3 regions of the Streptosporangium sp. 'caverna' genome follow, and region 3 is predicted to be linked to each of the others. Evidence: riboswitches for the same ligand, from Rfam matches in the RefSeq annotation. Region 3 holds a riboswitch; each other region holds the start of a gene.
The links. Region 3 has a riboswitch for cobalamin ahead of DKM19_RS15955 (CbtB domain-containing protein). Riboswitches for the same ligand answer to the same signal wherever they lie in the genome.
Positions count from the first base shown of each region.

Region 1: another riboswitch for cobalamin. It lies ahead of DKM19_RS30700 (ribonucleoside-diphosphate reductase subunit alpha); the one in region 3 lies ahead of DKM19_RS15955 (CbtB domain-containing protein).
Region 2: another riboswitch for cobalamin. It lies ahead of metE (5-methyltetrahydropteroyltriglutamate--homocysteine S-methyltransferase); the one in region 3 lies ahead of DKM19_RS15955 (CbtB domain-containing protein).

Region 1 is NZ_CP029711.1:7,021,269-7,025,621, forward strand. It holds gene DKM19_RS30690 (mechanosensitive ion channel family protein) at 1-110, opposite strand, end outside; gene DKM19_RS30695 (ribonucleotide-diphosphate reductase subunit beta) at 189-1,184, opposite strand; gene DKM19_RS30700 (ribonucleoside-diphosphate reductase subunit alpha) at 1,210-3,432, opposite strand; cobalamin riboswitch at 3,799-4,001, opposite strand; gene DKM19_RS30705 (tripartite tricarboxylate transporter substrate binding protein) at 4,007-4,353, opposite strand, start outside.
Region 2 is NZ_CP029711.1:5,287,424-5,291,776, forward strand. It holds partial or broken gene DKM19_RS23420 (iron chelate uptake ABC transporter family permease subunit) at 1-632, opposite strand, end outside; gene DKM19_RS23425 (ABC transporter substrate-binding protein) at 629-1,846, opposite strand; cobalamin riboswitch at 2,014-2,204, opposite strand; cobalamin riboswitch at 2,299-2,510, shown strand; gene metE (5-methyltetrahydropteroyltriglutamate--homocysteine S-methyltransferase) at 2,617-4,353, shown strand, end outside.
Region 3 is NZ_CP029711.1:3,623,179-3,627,531, forward strand. It holds gene arc (proteasome ATPase) at 1-182, shown strand, start outside; gene DKM19_RS15945 (acyltransferase) at 388-1,521, shown strand; gene dop (depupylase/deamidase Dop) at 1,608-3,125, shown strand; adenosylcobalamin (AdoCbl) riboswitch at 3,243-3,336, shown strand; gene DKM19_RS15955 (CbtB domain-containing protein) at 3,380-3,574, shown strand; gene DKM19_RS15960 (CbtA family protein) at 3,582-4,328, shown strand; gene DKM19_RS15965 (histidine phosphatase family protein) at 4,328-4,353, shown strand, end outside.

The DNA.
Region 1 (4,353 bases), 3.4 Mb from region 3:
GCGAGAACCCACTTCTCGCCGATCAGCCTCCACCGCAGCGCTCGCCGTACCAGCTCCACGACCACCACCGCGGCCAGCACGGAGGTGAGCAAGATGATCCAGCTAGACACTGACGGCGTCCCCCTTCATCGTCATTACCCCTGCCAGGCTGCCCCCGGCCTCACCAGGTAATCAGTCTCACCAGCAAATCAGAAGGACTCGTCGAAGGAAACGCTCCCCTCGACCGCCACCTGATAGGCCGAGACCCGCCGCTCGAAGAAGTTGGCCAGCTCCTGCACGTCCTGCAGTTCCATGAACGCGAACGGGTTGGCCGTGCCGTACCGGATGGGCATCTGGAGCCGGACGAGCCGCTGGTCGGCGACGTATTCCAGATACTGCCGCATCTGGTCCACGCTCATCCCGAACAGGCCGTCGCCGCAGAGGTCGGCCGCGAAGGCGAGCTCGGCCGCCACCGCCTCCTCGATCATCTGGGTGACCTGCTCGCCGAGCTTGTCGTCGAACAGCTCCGGCTCCTCGGCCCGTACGGTCTCCACCACGCTGAAGGCGAACTCCATGTGCATGGACTCGTCGCGGAAGACCCAGTTGGTCCCGGTGGCCAGGCCGCTGAGCAGGCCCCTGGACCGGAACCAGTAGACGTAGGCGAAGGCGCCGTAGAAGAACAGGCCCTCGATGCACGCGGCGAAGCAGATCAGGTTCAGCAGGAACGCCCGCCGGTCCTCCTGCGTCTCCAGCCGGGTCAGCCCGCCGAGCGAGTCGATCCACCGGAAGCAGAACTCGGCCTTGTCCCGGATCGAGGGGATGTGCTCGACCGCGGAGAAGGCCTGGACCCGCTCCTCGTGGTCGGGCAGATAGGTGTCCAGGAGGGTCAGGTAGAACTGGACGTGCACGGCCTCCTCGAACAACTGCCTGCTGAGATAGAGGCGTGCCTCGGGGGCGTTGACGTGCTGGTAGAGGTTCAGCACGAGGTTGTTGGCCACGATCGAGTCGCCGGTCGCGAAGAACGCGACGAGGCGGTTGATCAGGTGGCGTTCCTCGGGCGTCATCCTGGCCAGGTCGGCCAGGTCGGAGTTGAGATCCACCTCCTCCACGGTCCAGGTGTTGCGGATCGCGGCCCGGTAGCGCTCGTAGAACTCCGGGTAGCGCATGGGCCGCAGCGTGAGGTCCATTCCAGGGTCGAGCAACATCAGGGAAGAGCCTTTCAAGAATTGCCTACTGGCAGGCGTCGCAGTATTCGGGGTTCTCCAGGGAGCAGGCGACGGCCTCGGGGTCGAGCACCGTCTGCGTCACCGTCTGTGTCGCCGTCTGCGTCGCCACGGTGGCCTGCGCGATCCGGGTGGCCGGACGCGAGCGCAGGTAGTAGGTGGTCTTGAGGCCGGCCTTCCACGCGTAGGCGTACATCGAGGACAGCTTGCCGATGGTCGGCGTGGCCATGAAGAGGTTCAGCGACTGCGACTGGTCGATGTACGGCGTGCGCGCGGCGGCCAGGTCGATCAGCGCCTTCTGCGGCAGCTCCCAGGCGGTCCGGTAGAGCACCTTGAGGTCGTCGGGGATCTCGGGGATGTCCTGGACGGAACCGTCGGCGCGCTTGATCGCGTCGCGGATCTGCGGGGTCCACAGGCCGCGGGCCTGCAGGTCGCGGACCAGGTAGCGGTTGACCTGGAGGAACTCTCCCGACAGGGTCTCGCGCTTGAAGATGTTGGAGACCTGGGGCTCGATGCACTCGTAGCAGCCCGCGATGGAGGCGATGGTGGCGGTGGGCGCGATCGCGATCATCAGCGAGTTGCGCAGGCCGGTCTTCGCGATCCGATCCCTGATCGCCGTCCACTCCGCCGAGCGCGCGGCGTCGTAGTGGTCGGGGTGGAGCACGCCGCCGGCGGCCCTGGTCTCGTCGTAGGAGGGATGACGGCCCCGCTCGACGGCCAGGTCCGCGGACGTGCCGTAGGCGGCGAGCGCGATCTCCTCGGAGATCCGGGTGGACAGCTCCAGCGCCTGCGGCGAGTCGAACGGCAGCCGCAGCGCGAACAGCACGTCGGCCAGGCCCATCACGCCCAGCCCGATCGGGCGCCACTTCTCGTTGGCGGTCCTCGCCTCGGGGGTCGGGTAGAAGCCCAGGTCGATGGTCCGGTCCAGGAACCGTACGGCGGTGCGGACGGTCGCGCGCAGCCGTACCCAGTCGACCCCCTCGTCGAGGAGATGGGCGGCGAGGTTGATCGAGCCGAGGTTGCAGACGGCGGTCTCGGCGTCGTTGGTGACCTCGAGGATCTCGGTGCAGAGATTGGAGAGGTGGATGACGTTCTCGGGTCGGGCCGTCTGGTTGGAGGTCCGGTTGGCCGCGTCCTTGAAGGTCATCCAGCCGTTGCCCGTCTGGGCCAGGGTGCGCATCATCCGGCCGTACAGGGAGCGGGCCGGGATCTGCTTGACGAACCGGCCCTCGGCCTCGGCGGCCCGGTAGGCCTCCTCGAACGCGGCGCCGTACAGGTCGGTGAGGTGCGGGACCTCCTTGGGGTCGAACAGCGACCAGACGCCGTCGGCCTCGACCCGGCGCATGAACTCGTCGGGGATCCAGTTCGCCAGGTTCAGGTTGTGCGTACGGCGGGACTCCTCGCCGGTGCTGTCCCGCAGTTCGAGGAACTCCTCGACGTCGGCGTGCCAGGACTCCAGGTAGACGCAGGCCGCGCCCTTGCGGCGACCGCCCTGGTTGACCGCGGCGACGCTGGAGTCCAGCGTGCGCAGCCACGGCACGATGCCGTTGGAGTGGCCGTTGGTGCCCCGGATCAGCGAGCCGCGCGAGCGGACCCGGGTCCAGGCGATCCCGATCCCCCCGGCGTACTTGGACAGACGCGCGACCTGCCCGTAGCGCTCGTAGATGGCCTCCAGGTCGTCTCGGGGAGAGTCGAGCAGGAAGCAGGAGGAGAGCTGGGGCCTGCGCGAGCCGGAGTTGAACAGCGTGGGCGAGCTCGGCAGGTAGGACAGGGTCGCCATGAGCGCGTACAGCTCGGCGGCCTCCTCGACGGTCTCCGACAGGCCGCAGGCGACCCGGAGGAAGAAGTGCTGGGGGCGCTCCAGGACCTTGCGGGTCTCCGGGTGGCGCAGCAGGTAGCGGTCGTAGACCGTGCGCAGTCCGAAGTACTCGAACCGCTCGTCGGCGTCCGGCGCGATCAGCGCGTCCAGCGCGACGGCGTGGGCGGCCACAAAACGGGCCAGCCCGTCCTGGATGAGCCCGGCCGCGTGGGTCGCGGCGATGGACTCGGAGAAGGTCCGGACTCCGTGCCCGGCGGCCTCGTCGGCGATCAGCTCGGCCAGCATCCCGGCGGCGATCCTGGAGTTCGCCGGATCAGTGATCACCCGGGCGGCGGCCTCATCGATCGCCAGCCGGCGGTCGACCGGGTCGTTCCCGATCTCCTTGGCGACGTCGACCAAGGTCTGTGTCACGTGTTACCCCTCGCGTGCTCGTAATTCCCCCTGTTGGCTCTCGCCGGAAGGGCGCACGCGTCTGAAACGGTTCCGGGCATGCCGGACCGCCTCATTCCGCGAGCCCTCCCTCGAGGCCCTGGACAGTTTTCATGGTCGAGTCGCGCCTCACCTTGCACACTCCAGGCCGCTTCACACGTCCCTCGGTGCCCGGTTCGGCTCCCTCGCTCATGACATGGTCGAGTCGCGCCTCACCGCGCACACTCCAGGCCGCATCACACGTCCCTCAATGCCCGGCTCGGCTCCCTCGCTCACGACATGGTCGAGTCCCGCCTCACCTTGCACACTCCAGGCCGCATCACACGTCCCTCAGTGCCCGGTTCGGCTCCCTCTCCATGCATCACCGGCAGGTCTTCGGACTCACGGGCGCCGTGCTGATGCCTACCGGCCGTCGCTTCCCAGGCAAGGTGCGCCCAGTGCTCTCATGACGGCTTTCGTTCCCGTTCACCGCTGCGGGGCAGCCCCGGACTCTCACCGGGTTCCCTCTTACCTCGCCCCTCTCGGAGCGAACCAGCAACGAGGAAGGATCCTACATCTAGGGGCGCTTGACGCAACCACCCCTACACCTTGTGCTCGAAGACTTTAGAAGTCCTAGATCGTAGAGCACCCCGCGGGTGCGTCCGGTCTCGGTGACGAGCCACTGGCGGAAGTCCTCGCCGCTCAGGTACACCCGGTTCCAGCCGTTGGCCGCGCACATCTCCTGCCAGCGCGGCGTGGCGTCCAGCCGGTCGCACAGGGCGACCGCCGCGTCCCGGTCCTCGGGGCGCATGTCGCGGGGGCCGAGCAGGCCGCACCAGTCGCTGTACTCGAGCCGGACCTCCAGCTCCATGAGCGTCGGCGCGTCGATCCCGTCGATCCGCTGGCCCGAGGAGACCACCAGGG
Region 2 (4,353 bases), 1.7 Mb from region 3:
CCCCAGGTGGTGCCGGCGAAGCTGCCCAGGCCCCAGCTGATGAACTGCTAGGCGCGCTGCGGGTCGGTGTAGACCAGCAGCAACGTGATGAGCGAGGTGGCGGCCGAGCCGACCATCACCCCGACGACCAGCAACGTCACCACCGACTTGACGCGCCGCGACAAGATCAGCACCAACGCCAGCACGATGGCCGCCCCCACCGAGGCGGCTACCACCACCCCGGCGCGGCCGAGCCCCGCGACGCTCGCGGTGAACGCACCCGCCGTACCGCCCCAGCCGACGATGACCAGGGCCACCCCCAGGCTGGCGCCGGAGCTCACGCCCAGGATGTACGGCTCGGCCAGCGGGTTGCGAAACAGCGTTTGCAGCTGCACCCCGGCGGCCGACAGCGCGGCGCCGGCCAGCGCCGCGGTGATCGCACGCGGTAGCCGCACCGTCCATACGATCACCTGCGTGCCCGCATCGGCGCCGGCGTCGCGCAGCAGCGCGGGCAGGAGGTGGGCCGGCGGGATCGACGTCGAGCCGAGCATGATGGCCAGCGCGAAGGCGGCCGGCACGGCCACGGCCAGCGCGGTCAGCACAACCGTCCGGCGACTGAGCGCCGGGACGGCTACGCCGGCCAGAGCCGTCACGTGGTCATCTTCTGGTAGAAGACGAACGCGTGGCCGGGAGCCAGCTCGGGGTGCAAGATCGCGACCAGGTCAGCCAGGATCAGGTCGGGGCGGCCGACCCCGCGCTCGTAGAAGTCGTTGCCGCCGCCGGGGCCCAGGGCCTTGTTGGCCGACCAGAGGTTGCCGGATTCGAACGCGCCGAACTTGGCGTAGCGGGCGTCGGTCTTCTCCGCATCCGCCAGGGTCTTCCACTCGTTGACCGTGGCGAGCCAGACCTTGGCGTCCTGGGCCTTGGCCAGGACGGCCTCCAGGTCCAGGGTCGTGCTGCCCGACCCGGCGGTGCCGGCCCAGGGGTAGGTGCCGCCGGCGTCCTTGATCAGTCCGGCGACGTAGCTGCCGCCGTTCGGCATCGACCACTGCCCCTCATACATCTGGCCGGGCAGCACCGTGACGGGGGTGGCGGCCTCGGCCTTGGCCGCCAGGGCGGTGTAGTCGCTCTCGATCTTGCCGAAGACGCCGGTGGCCTTGGCCTCGGTGCCGGTCAGCGCGGCCATCAGCTTGATCCACTCGGCGCGGCCCAGCGCGGTGGACTCCAGCCACTCGGCGTTGGCCACCACCTTGATCCCGGCCTGACGCAACGGGCCGTAGGCCTTGTCCTCGGTGCCGCCGCTCATCAGCACGTCGGGCTTGGTCGCGATGACCTTCTCGGTGTCGACCTCCTGGCCGGCGGCGTACTCGGTGATCGCCCCGGACTTCACCCGGGACAAGACCTCGGCCGAGGTGATGTACCCGGCTGAGGAAACGCCCTTGAGAGTGTCGAGCACGCCGAGTTCGGTGATGAGCGGCAGGTGGGTCGTCGCGGCGGAGAACAGTGTCGTGATGGGCGTCTCGACCGTCACCGCGCCGGCCAGTTCACCGGTCAGCGGTGGGGCGGGCGTGCCGCAGCGCACCAGCACGTAGGTCTCCGGCTTCGCCCCGGGCGCGGGCTGCTTGACGGTGGCGACCTGGTAGTTCTTGGCGTAGGTCAGCGTGAGGTTGGTGGCGTACTCGAGCGTCTGCTTGACCGGGAAGTAGTCCTTGGCGGCGTCGAAGCCCGTGACGCAACGACCCTCGGCCCCGGCTGGGGACGGTGACGCCGAAGCACTCGGTGAGCCCTGCGACGCGGGAGCGCCACAGGCGGTGGCGGCGAGCAGGACGGCGAGTAACACGCCGGCGATCGGGCGGGGGATGCCCATGGATGGTCTCCTGGAAACTGGCCGCGGCCACCGTTCCTCGACGGCCGCCGCGACGGGCGAGAGGCCGGATCACCAGGAGAGTCCTGCACGCTGGGCAGGCTGAAGGGCGCCATGGCAGGAGAACCGCATGACGGTCACCGTTCCTCTCTTGGGGAGATCCGCCCCATTTCGTGAGGAGGCGACAGCGTGAGTCTCCTGGCTCTCGGGTCGATGCTCCTCCCGGCCTTCCCACCCGCGTGCGGGCAGTGGCCTGTTCGGGATTCGCTCGCCGATCACAGTGGCGGGACCGCACCGGATTCACACCGGTTTCCTCGTTCCGCCGTCGCCTTCACCGGCCATGGTCGCACAACCACCATCAAGGACAAAGCGGCCCCTGCCCTGACCGGACGCATCTGACGAACAGAGGAACTCTGGGCGATGGCGCCGTCGTGGGTGGGAGCGGGGCTGAGGATATGCTTCCGAGCGCGGTTGGTTCTTCCGGCGTCCTGTGGACACCGGAAGTCGTAAGAGGGAACCCGGTGTGAATCCGGGACTGCCCCGCAGCGGTGAGTGGGAACGAACGCCGTCATCGGCACTGGATGCGCGTCATCTGGGAAGCGACGGCCGGTAGGAGCGAGCACGACGCCCACGAGTCCGAAGACCTGCCAATCGCCCACGCGCCGTCCGGCGCGTGGTGGTCCATGGTCTCGTGGGAGGACCGGGGATGCGTCTTTTCGCATGCCTTCCGCGCGAGCGTGGACCGACATGGCATGAGCCGAGGGAAAGACGCCATGAATCAGGTCACCACGACCATCCTGGGTTATCCGCGCATCGGGGCCCACCGCGAACTGAAGCGGGCGACCGAGCAGTACTGGGCGGGACGGATCGACGCAGGCAGCCTGCGGCAGACAGCCGCCGAACTACGGCGGCAAACGTGGCGGGAACTGTCGTCCGCCGGGCTGGACGCCGTCCCGTCCAACACCTTCTCCCTGTATGACCACGTGCTGGACACCATCGCACTGGTCGGCGCGACCCCCGAGCGATTCGCCGGCGCCGCGGATCCGTACTTCGCGATGGCCCGCGGCGCCGAGGGCGTGGCGCCGCTGGAAATGACCAAGTGGTTCGACACCAACTACCACTACCTGGTCCCCGAGCTGGGGCCGGAGACCCGGTTCCAGCTGGACTGGAGCAAACCGCTGGCCGAGTACGGCGAGGCGCTCCAGATGGGCATCGAGACCCGGCCCGTACTGCTGGGACCGCTGTCGTTCGTGCTGCTGGCCAAGGCCACCACACCGGATTTCGCACCGCTGCAGTTGCTGGACGGTCTGGTCGAGCTCTACGCCGAACTGCTGGAGCGCCTGGCCGCGGCCGGGGTGGCGCAGGTGCAGTTGGATGAGCCGGTGCTGGCCGCCGACCGCACGCAGGAGGAGTTGGCCGCACTGCGCCGCGCCTATGCCCGGCTGGGCTCGCTCAGCAGCCGCCCGCGATTGCTGGTGGCCACCTACTTCGGGCAGATCGGACCCGCGCTGGAGATCCTGGCCCACTGCCCGGTCGAGGCGATCGGCTTGGACTTCGTCTCATCTCCCGCGAACCTGGAGGCGCTGGCCGCCATCGGCGGGCTGCCCGGCAAGACTCTCGTCGCCGGCGTCGTCGACGGCCGAAACGTCTGGCGGACCGACCCCGCGCGAGCGCTGGCGACCTGCGCGGCGTTGCTCGGCCTGTGTGATCGGCTGGTGGTGAGCACCTCCTGCTCGCTGCTGCACGTCCCGCTCGACCTGCGGGCCGAGACCTCACTGGAGCCCCGGCTGCGCCCGCGGCTGGCCTTCGCCCGCCAGAAGGTCGACGAGGTCGTACGGCTCGGCCGCGCCCTGAACGGCGAAGAAACCATCACTGCCGACAGCGGGGCCACCGAGAGGTTCCTCAACCCCCGGGTGCGCGCCCGGCTGGACGCGCTGGGCCAGGGCACCCCGCGCGCGCCACACGCCGAGCGGCTGGCCATCCAGCACGCCGGCCTGGTACTGCCGCCGCTGGCCACCACCACGATCGGCTCCTTCCCGCAGACCGGCGAGGTGCGCCAGGCCCGCGCCGACCTGCGTGCGGGCAGCCTCGATCAAGCCGCCTACGAGCGGCGGATGGAGGCCGAGATCGACCGGGTCATCGAGCTGCAGGAGGACATCGGCCTGGATGTGCTGGTGCACGGTGAGCCCGAGCGCAACGACATGGTGCAGTACTTCGCCGAACAGCTCGACGGATACGCCGCCACCGAGCACGGCTGGGTGCAGTCCTACGGCACCCGCTACGTGCGCCCGCCGATCCTGTTCGGCGACGTGTCGCGCCCGGAGCCGATGACGGTGCGCTGGGCCGCCTACGCCCAGTCCCGGACGAACAAGCCGGTCAAGGGCATGCTGACCGGACCCGTCACCATGCTGGCCTGGTCCTTCGTCCGCGACGACCAGCCGCTGGGCGACACCGCCCGGCAGGTGGCGCTGGCCCTGCGTGATGAGATCCACGACCTGGAGGCGGCGGGC
Region 3 (4,353 bases):
GCGTGGACGAGTTCTCCGAGAACGAGGACCTGCCCAACACCACCAACCCCGACGACTGGGCTCGGATCTCCGGCAAGAAGGGCGAGCGGATCGTCTACATCCGCACCCTTGTGACGGGCAAGCAGGGCACAGAGGCCGGCCGTTCCATCGACACGGTGGCCAACACCGGTCAGTACCTCTAGCAAGCGCACAGACGGCGTGGTCCCCTCCGTCGAGGAGACCACGCCGTCGGCGTTTTATGGCGTTTATTCCGTTTTCACACCCGTCACAGGAATGAACAGAAGTGAACGGGCGTCACAGGGAACCCAACTGATCGAAATGCCGTCCAAGTGGCGTGCGTGAACATTTCGGCCCGGCACCCAGGTGACCGGCACGGGGCCTCGCGAGGTGGCCCGGGGAAGCGGCCGCCTCGCCGAACTCGACCTCCTGCGTTTTGTCGCCGCCCTGGCGGTGGTCTCCTTCCACTACTTCATCGCCTTCGCCTCGGTGTGGGGGGATCGCCCGGCCAAGCTGTTCCCCGCGATCTCCACGCTGTCCGGGCTCGGCATCCTCGGCGTCGAGCTGTTCTTCATGATCAGCGGCTTCGTCATCCTGATGAGCATCTGGGGCCGGGGGATCGGCGCGTTCGCCCTCTCCCGGCTGGTGCGGCTCTTCCCGGCCTACTGGGTCAGCGTCGCCGCCACCGCCGCCGTCTACGGCCTGACCGCCGCCACGGCCCTGGACCCCAAGCTCAGCCTCGGGGAGTACGGGATCAACCTCACGATGCTCCAGCGGGCCTTCGGCGTCTACGACGCCAACGGGGTCTACTGGTCACTCTGGGCCGAGCTCCGCTTCTATCTGCTGATCTCGGTCCTGGTCCTCGCCGGGGTGACGTTCAACCGCTGCCTGATCTTCATGGGCGTCTGGCTGCTGGCCGCGGGGATCTTCTCGAACAGTGACGCCGCGTGGGTCGACCTCGTGGTGATGCCCAAGTACGCGGCGTACTTCGTCGGCGGCATGGCCTTCTTCCTGATGACGAGGTACGGGCCCAAGCTGATCCTGTGGTGTTTCGCCGGGGTCAGCGGGGGCCTGGCGGTCAATGCGGCGATGGAGCGGGTCGCGGGACGGATCGAACTGGTCGGCTACGCCGCGATGCCCGTGCCCGGCTGGGCCGTCGCCGTCGTCGTGATCGGCTTCTACGTGCTCATGGCGGCGGTGGCGCTCGGCTGGCTGCGCCGGATCCGCTGGCGTGGCCTGACCGTCCTGGGCGCGCTCACCTACCCGCTCTACCTCTTCCACCCCACGGCCGCCGTCCTGATCATTCCCCTCCTCCGGGACACGCTGCCGCCCTGGCTGACCGCCGTGGTCACGGTGCTGGCCGCGATGGCCTTCTCCTACCTCGTGTACCGGGTGGCCGAACGGCCCCTCCAGGAGTTCGTGAAGGCCAGGAGGCGCGGGAGGTCTCCGCTGCCGCCCGTCTCGCCGCCCGCTCCACCAACCGGGACACCCTTCATGAAAGGCGAAAAGGCCTCGGTGCCATAACTGTCTGACCACCGGGCATAGTGAAGGGTCTAGGGTCGGGAATACATACCGAGAAGAGAACAGTCCCGGATGAACAGAGGGTGCGCATGACGGTACGGCGGGTGATGGGCATCGAGACCGAATACGGCATCTCCGTGCCCGGACAGCCGGGGGCCAACGCGATGGTGACCTCCTCCCAGGTTGTGAACGCCTACCTGGCCGCCTCGACGGCCAGGGCGCGGCGCGCGCGATGGGACTTCGAGGAGGAGAATCCTCTGCGTGACGCGCGAGGTTTCGACCTGGCCAGGGAGGTGGCGGACCAGAGTCAGCTCACGGACGAGGACCTGGGTCTGGCCAACGTGATCCTGACCAACGGCGCCCGGCTGTACGTGGACCATGCCCATCCCGAATATTCGACTCCCGAGTGCACCAACCCGCGAGCCGCGGTGATCTGGGACAAGGCGGGGGAGCGGGTCATGCACGACGCCGCGGTCCGCGCCTCGGCGGTGCCGGCCAACGCACCGATCCAGCTCTACAAGAACAACACCGACAACAAGGGCGCCTCCTACGGCTGCCACGAGAACTACCTGATGCGGCGGGCCACGCCGTTCGCCGACATCGTCAGGCACCTGACGCCGTTCTTCGTCTCCCGGCAGGTCGTCACCGGCGCCGGCAAGGTCGGCATCGGCCAGGACTCGCGCAGCGAGGGCTTCCAGATCAGCCAGCGGGCCGACTTCTTCGAGGTCGAGGTGGGCCTGGAGACCACGCTCAAGCGGCCGATCATCAACACCCGGGACGAGCCGCACGCCGACCCGGAGAAGTATCGCCGCCTGCACGTCATCATCGGTGACGCCAACATGTCGGAGATCTCTACTTACCTGAAGCTCGGATCCACCGCGCTGGTCCTCGCCATGATCGAGGACGGTTACTTCACCCGCGATCTCACCGTGGACAACCCGGTCCAGGCCCTGCGGGCGGTCTCCCACGACCCCACGCTCAAATACGAGATCTCGATGCGCGACGGCCGCAAGCTGACGGCCGTCCAGCTCCAGATGGAGTATCTCGAGCTGGCGCGCAAATATGCCGAGGAGCGCAGCGCCAACGGCGTGGACGAACCCACCAAGGACGTCCTCGACCGCTGGGAGTCGGTCCTCACCCGCCTGGCCGAGGACCCGATGCAGCTCTCCAGGGAGCTGGACTGGGTCGCCAAGCTGGAACTGCTGGAGGGTTACCGCACCCGCGACAACCTTCCCTGGTCCCACTCGCGCCTGCAGCTCGTCGACCTCCAGTATTCCGACATCCGGCCCGACCGCGGCCTGTACAACCGGCTGGTCGCCCGGGGCCGGATGCAGCGGCTGGTCACCGAGGAAGAGGTCCAGCGGGCCGTCGAGATCCCGCCCAGCGACACCCGCGCCTACTTCCGCGGCCGCTGCCTGAGCCAGTACAGCGAGTCGGTCGCCGCCGCCTCCTGGGACTCGGTCATCTTCGACATCCCCGGCCGCGAGTCGTTGCAGCGCGTTCCGACCTTGGAGCCGCTGCGCGGCACCAAGGCCCACGTGGGCGAGCTGTTCGACCGCTGCCGGACCGCCGCCGAGCTGGTGACGGCCCTCACCGGCGAGCAGTGACCCTTCAGCTGTAGGGGAGGCGGCCCGATCGGGCCGCCTCCCCTACAGTCATGCCCAATTGGTCGCAGTGTCCGGATTGACGGGGGATAGGTAACCGGGGTACGTTCCGGGGGATTTGTGGCGGTGCGAGGGAAATCCGGTGAAATACCGGTGCGGTCGCGCCACTGTAACCGGCACTTCAGCGCCGGAAGCCAGGTCACTCGACCGCCACCAACCTACGAAAAAGGGACGCGTAAATCCCGAAGGAGGTGCCTGTGAGCCAGATCTCGGCTCCGCAAGCCCAGCCCATCCCCCTGTCCTCGCTCACCTGGTGGCTGCTCGCCGTACCGGTGCTGCTGCTGCTCGCCTACCTGGTCACATTCGACCAGGGAGCGATCTCGCAGACCGGTAACTACCTGCACGAACTCATGCACGACGGGCGCCATCTGCTCGGCGTTCCGTGTCACTGAGCCACAGGTGATCACCAAACTCATCGTCCGGGGACTCCTCGTCGGACTGCTCGCCGGGCTGTTCGCGGCCGCCTTCGCCTACACCGTGGGCGAGCCGCGAATCGACCAGGCCATCGCGATCGAGGAGGCGGCCTCGGCCGCCGCCCCGGCCGCAGAATCCCACTCCGAGGCCGCGGAACCCGCGGCCCACTCCCATGGGGAGGACGAGGCACTGGTCAGCAGGGACGGGCAGCGCTTCGGGCTCTTCCTCGCCCTGGGCCTGTACGGCCTGGCCGTCGGGGGCCTGTTCGCCCTCGTCTACGCGACCCTGCGCGGCCGGGTCGGACCCCGGTCCGAACCGGTGCTGGCGGTAACCCTCGCGGCCGCCGCCTTCAGTGCCATCGTCCTCATTCCCTTCCTGAAATATCCAGCCAACCCACCCGCGGTGGGCGACCCCGAGACGATCAACCAGCGCACCGTGCTCTATCTGGTCGCGGTGCTCATCGGGATCCTCGCCGTCGCCGCGGGCACCGCCGCCTACCGGTATGCCGCAGAGCGTGAGCCCTGGCTGCGGTGGCTGGCGGCGGGTGCTTCGACACTGATCCCCGTGGTGGTGGCCTGGATCCTTCTTCCGGAGATCAACGAGGTGCCCGCGGGCTTCCCCGCCGACCTCCTGTGGAACTTCCGGATCGCGTCCATCGGCACCCAGGCGGTGTTCTGGACCGGCATCGGCGTACTGTTCGCCTTCGCCGCGCGCAGGCGCAGCACGGTGTGATGACCGCCCCCTCGGGGGTCACCCG